2 regions of the Alkalimarinus coralli genome follow, and region 2 is predicted to be linked to the other one. Evidence: predicted binding sites of a transcription regulator. Region 2 holds the regulator's gene; the other holds the start of a gene.
What was found. Region 2 encodes FNR, which switches genes on or off when oxygen is low (the NO sensors DNR and NnrR bind a similar motif). Its sites were predicted from a motif close to TTGATCTAGATCAA; they were not measured.

Region 1: a site for FNR is predicted at 1,323-1,336, ahead of MY523_RS09640 (adenosylcobalamin-dependent ribonucleoside-diphosphate reductase). Genes of this name have one in related genera too.

Annotation. Positions count from the first base shown of each region.
Region 1 is NZ_CP096016.1:2,179,203-2,182,387, forward strand. Features, by position in the region: gene MY523_RS09635 (phospholipase C/P1 nuclease family protein) at 1-865, opposite strand, end outside; gene MY523_RS09640 (adenosylcobalamin-dependent ribonucleoside-diphosphate reductase) at 1,536-3,185, shown strand, end outside.
Region 2 is NZ_CP096016.1:2,853,495-2,856,679, forward strand. Features, by position in the region: gene MY523_RS12790 (hypothetical protein) at 1-751, shown strand, start outside; gene fnr (fumarate/nitrate reduction transcriptional regulator Fnr) at 907-1,668, shown strand; gene MY523_RS12800 (OmpW/AlkL family protein) at 1,934-2,671, shown strand; gene MY523_RS12805 (hypothetical protein) at 2,775-3,173, opposite strand.

The DNA.
Region 1 (3,185 bases), 670 kb from region 2:
GACGAATATCATTAGATCCATCAGCAATAGGCGTGAAATCATTTAAAGCGGCCTTTACTTTGTTAAAGTCGTTAAGATTCTCACTAAAGTAGTAATCAGCAACCCATGACTCCCACCCTGAGTGATTTAGGTCAGATGTTGTCCAGGTGTGATGCGGCTGAAGCAAGTCAGTCGTGTGCAGAACAAAGCCCAGTGTTTGCGCTGTTGGGCGAGCACTGAACTGCTCGTACCAATACTGACCCAGGTTATCAATCGGCTGAAAGGGAATTTTCTCGAAATCAGCATACATTGATTTTGAAGAAGATCCTTCATGTCGGTAGTTGCGCTCAGTAACCCCATAGCTATTGTACTTGCTGTTTTCGCTCCAGAACCAACCTCGCATTCCTCCCCAGCCATCATCTAAGTGATCGCCATAAAGCCATGTAGCAGCGAGGTTATCAATCGTTCCCCAAACAGTTAACTTGTCGTAATTGTACCCGCCTAAATCATTCCCGTGAGCATCCCCTCCTTGTGTATGATTCTGGAAGTGCCAATAAGACGTATACTTAACAATTGATGCGCCCGCACCCCAAACAGGCGCTTGCTGACAATCCCCCGTTACAGCACCACAAATAAAGGTATCCTCAAAGTCATCAACATCATAAGCGCCCTGCCCTAGCACCAATGCAAACTGGTCAATCGTGTACCCTGAAGCTGCTGCTACTGCGGCAAGACGGTTATACTCAGTTGTGTCTGGGTTAGCCTGCATATAGTTGACCGCGTCAACTACTATTTGCCGGTGAGTGTCCTGCTTCCATGCATAAGCATCCAGTGAAGGTAGCATCAGAGCTGATACTGTTAACGCCGCTATCGTATTTTTAATCATGGTATAAACCCTTTAATCTATTATTTTTGTTGTTGATTACTCTCAGCCAGTTTGTGACATTGTTATTCTTCAGCCATTTTAAGAATGTTACGAACCTACTTGTTCACATCCGAAAATGAAATCAAAGAATACCTTATTTATATGAATAATATATGACCAAAAATAAGTATTTTTGTGCATCCGTACACATTTAATAGAAAAATATGACGTATACGCCAACTTTAACCATTTATATTTCAGGGGATTTGCTAGCACAACCCAAAACACAATATATAGTAGCATTTGAAAAATATAGCCTTGGTCTTTTTTTGTTTATCAGCTTTATTGGCAAGCTATACAACTCTAGGCCTCTCGCAACATTCAAGCCAAACAGCACCTGTATAAAACCCTTAAAGAGGTACAGTTTTACTATTAAATTTATAAATTCAACCTTCACATAACACCATATAGTGTTATACTGAGCCACATCAAAGCGGATATATTGGGTTCCATCCAATTCTTAACCACTAATAAGAACAAACGCCTAATTCGCTTTAAAATACAACCATTTTTTTATTTTTATATCGTTTGATCTTAAAAGAACGAATAAATATGGGGGTTCGCTGTTAGTAACAACTAACACAACATGTAGCCCCCAACCATTTGACATATTTGTCGCTAGAGGGCTGAAATGAACGCGAAAGTTGAACCAATCACTACACCAATCCCGATGCAAGACGCTTCACTGGATATCTGGAGCACAAAATACCAGCTTAAAACCAAGAATGGTGACCCGGTTGACAACAACATTAATGAAACCTATTCGCGTGTAGCAAAAGCTCTGGCAGAAGTTGAAAACAAAAAGAACAGGGATAAAGTTCACAAAGAGTTTGTTTGGGCACTGGAACACGGTGCAATTCCTGCTGGGCGAATCATGTCTAATGCAGGTGCAGGCGAGCACAAGCCCGCCACATCAACAATCAACTGCACCGTATCAGGCATCGTTAATGATTCTATGGATGACATCCTTTTCAAGAATCATGAAGCAGGGCTTACCCTTAAAGCGGGTTGCGGCATTGGTTATGAGTTCTCTACATTACGTCCAAAAGGTGCCTACGTAGCCGGCGCTGGTGCAACAACGTCTGGCCCTCTCTCGTTCATGGATATTTTTGACAAGATGTGTTTCACCGTATCCTCTGCCGGCGGACGACGTGGCGCTCAGATGGCCACTTTCGATGTGCACCACCCTGACGTGCTCGATTTTATTAGAGCAAAGCGAGAAGATGGCCGACTGCGCCAATTTAATCTGTCGCTTCTTATCACAGAAGACTTTATTAAAGCCGTCAAAGAAGATGCAGACTGGAAGCTATCATTCCCTGTTACTCAAGAAGAGGTGGATGAAGATGGCCTTGATGTAAAGGATGAAAGCAAATTTACATACCGGGAGTTTCCGGTAAAAGACCAATATGTAACCAATAAAGAAGGGCTGGTCGCTTGCCGCGTTTATAGCACCGTAAAAGCTCGCTTTATCTGGGACAGCATCATGACATCAACCTATGACTTCGCTGAACCTGGCTTTATCCTGATTGATAAAGTAAACGAAATGAATAACAACTGGTTTTGTGAAAATATCCGTGCAACAAACCCATGCGGCGAACAGCCACTTCCCCCTTATGGTAGCTGTCTGTTAGGTTCAGTAAACCTGACCAAGTTTGTCGAGAAGCCATTCACTGATCAAGCGACTTTCAACTTTGAAAAATACCGTAAAGTGGTCGCCATTTTCACCCGCATGCTAGACAACGTTGTTGAAATCAATGGCCTTCCACTTGAAGGTCAGCGTAACGAAATACTGAATAAGCGACGTCACGGCATGGGCATTCTTGGCTTAGGCTCAGCTCTAACCATGTTAAAGCTACCTTACGGCGGCGAAGAATCAGTTAAATTTACTGAAGAAGTAAACCGTGAGATGGCACTCGAAGGCTGGAGGCAAGCATTAGCACTTTCAGAAGAGAAAGGCGCAGCACCAGTCATGGAAGAAGAGTTCACTGTAACGGAAGAAATGCTCCGCAAGCGCCCTGAAATGAAAGAAGACGGCTTTAAAGCGGGTGACCGTGTTAAAGGCAAGGTATTGCACGCAAAATACAGCCGATACATGCAGCGCATTGCTCAGTATGAACCAGAGCTGGTGGAAAAAATTTGTGAAAAAGGCGCCCGCTTTACACACCATACGTCCATTGCACCCACGGGCACTATCTCCCTGTCTCTTGCGAATAATGTAAGTAACGGTGTAGAACCTAGTTTCGCACACCACTACTCAAGAAATATTATTCGCGAAGGTAAA
Region 2 (3,185 bases):
GCTCCATGAAGTTCGTTTACTGAGTGACCTAATCCCCAGAACTCGCCGCATTAATTATATTCACTGGCAGGGGGAGATTGCTCAACTGCTAAGCCCGGCAGAAATGACAGAGATTATGTATTCGCTCAATAAAGCCTTTACGCTACAAAATGAACAAGAAGGCACCTATGTCATTGAACTGGAGAAAGTGCCTGCGGATGATGCAATTATTGCGCTGATAAAAGGCTTGGGCTTTAACCATATTTGCCTCGGCACCCAGAACAGGGATCAAGGCCCTATTGATTTTGATTTTTTAGCCGACCAGGTAAAAATATTCAAGCAGTATGGCTTCAAAACGGTCAACGTACGATTTCTTACCAGACAACATGAGTCATGCGAACAGCTCAGTGAAAAACTGGAAGGGTTAATTGGTATCGACCCGGATACCATTTACTTAATAGACGAAGAAGAGCGTCAATCAGTCCTTTCAGGCGTCGAAGCCGAAGAGACAACCACCTGTGACTGTCATAAAGAGTTTGAAAACAGGCTTATTGAAGCAGGGTTCCAGAAACTGAATCATGTTAAATTCTCAAGGGACAATTCAGTGTCCAAGGGTATATCCGGTGATTTAGTTGGCATAGGTTTAGGCGCGACCAGCCTAATTGAAAACTCGTTTTCTCATAACGTCGACCAGCTTGATCAGTACTACCAGAAACTACAAAGTGGTCAGCTGCCTTTTGGTTATGGAGGTTATATCCGCCCCAAGTACTAACCCTTATTAGACTAAAGTATTAGTTCCTGCAATTTGCCTCCTTATCCTTCTATATCTAGTAAGTTTATATGCTAGAATTGCCTCATCTATGTTCCAAAAAGCATAAAAATTGATTATCCTGATGGAATAAAAGCTATTAACCGAGTAAAGCGAAGATGAGTGAGAAAATAGCAGCTATTGATCCGCAACCAGCAACAGGTATCCATCAGTCCTGCTTACAGTGCAGTCTGAGCAACCTGTGCATTCCAATTGCAGTTAACAAAGATGACATTGATCGCCTTGAAGACCTCATAAAACAAGGGAAGACGATCAACCGGGGAGATCATATTTTCAAGGAGCACTCCCCCTTTAAATCTTTATTTGCAGTTCGTAGCGGCGCAATTAAAACCTACTCAGTTACCGAAGATGGTGAAGAACAGGTAACCGGTTTTTACCTCCCTGGAGAGATAATTGGTCTCGATAGCACCAATACAGATTCGTACAGCTGTTCAGCAAAAGCACTTGAACGCGCCAGCGTCTGCGAAATTCCTTTCGGCCAACTCGAAACACTGGCTGCTAAAATCCCAACACTCCAGCACCACTTTTTTTCGCTGATGAGCAAAGAGATTCAGGGCAGTCGGCAACTCACCATGCTGCTTAGTAAAAACACCGCTGAAGAGAGAATAGCCTCCCTGTTACTAAGCCTTTCCAGCCGATTCAAGCTACGCAAGCTGTCCGGCACACAGTTCCGACTCCCTATGCCCCGAAATGATATTGGCAACTATTTGGGACTTGCTGTAGAAACAGTAAGCCGGGTATTTACCCGTTTCCAAAAAAGTGGGCTTATTTCAGTTCAGGGGCGAGAGGTCATTCTTGAAGATATGGATGCACTTGTAGATATCGTTAAAAATCACGGCAAGTGTATGAAAGGCGAATAAATTCACACCTCCCCTCCCCGAAAAAGAGGCTTAATGCCTCTTTTTTTATATCTACTTATTAGTTACTCAAAACAACACAACAAAAAAATACCTCCTTATAGGTATCTTTAGTTAACTTGATTTATCTCATTTTATTTTCATTTCTCACACTTGCCACCAATAGCCGATATTATTTTATTGCGATATGTCAATTTAACAAAATTCACCATAGCTACACTGCGCCCATCACAACTTAATCACTTCGAAACTCAATCAGGGTAGCTATATGTTAAAAAATGCATTAACTTCATCTCTTGTTGCTGGTTCACTATTAATTAGCCAATCTGCTTTTGCTTATGAAGCAGGAGATATTTTCATTAAAGGCGGTATCGCAACTGTCGATCCCCAAGAATCCAGCTCAGACATTGTTATAAATACCCCGGCTCTGGGCCCTGCCACTGGTGCAAAAGTAGGCCTGAATTCTGATACCCAATTAGGATTAGTATTCAGCTATATGGCGACCGACAGAATCGGTATTGAGCTACTTGCTGCAACACCATTCAAGCACGACATTTCTGGCGCTGGCGCAATCTCAGGCGTTGGAAAACTGGGTGACACCAAGCACCTTCCACCAACGCTCAGTGTGCAGTATTACCTGGCAGAGCCAGACGCAAAGTTCCAACCTTATGTTGGAGCCGGTATCAACTACACTATTTTCTTTGACGAAGGAACTACAGATACACTAACAAACTCAATTGGTGCATTGGCAGGCCTGACTGGTACGCCAGGTGTGGTAGCCACAAGCACCAAGCTTGATATTGATGACTCAATTGGCGCTTCGCTACAAGCGGGTTTTAACTATGAAATCACAGAAAATGCCGGGCTAACCGCAGCTGTTTGGTGGATCAACATCGATGCCGATGCTGAAATTACCGCGCAAACCAATGTGGGAACAGTAAAAGCAAATGTTGATGTTGAAGTAGACCCTTACGTTTACATGCTAGGCGCATACTATAAGTTTTAAGCCTACAGTAAGTTTTAAGCCAAACACCAATAAGAGAACCTGGCCTTTAACAAGGTCAGGTTTTTTATTTAGAGATATTGGTTAAGGTCTACCCTTAAAGTCTTCAATCTTCAGACTCTATAACACGAAGAGCAAACAACCCACCCAGAAACGCAAAGAAAGCCCCCAGTACAACCATAACAACCGCCATCAATGTAATGCTACTATTTTCTGCCGAGGAAGTTACCGAAGCAACGCCCGCTAAGAAGCCAACAGCTGCGGCGTGCCACGCTTGCTTTTGATTTGCAATCGTACCTGTTAAAAGCCCTCCAAATGCCATCGTCAGGCAATAAACCAGCATTGCAAAGATAAACCAAATTTCTTGTTTATAGGTTGAGAAAAATACATAGTCACTCGCTGCCATGCCTATGTATGACGCTAGCAGCACATAAATAGCCTGGCCGAACAGCCCCACCAAGATCGTCACTACCAACCCGATAATAAGCGCTTTCCAACTGATCATTGAATTTATCCT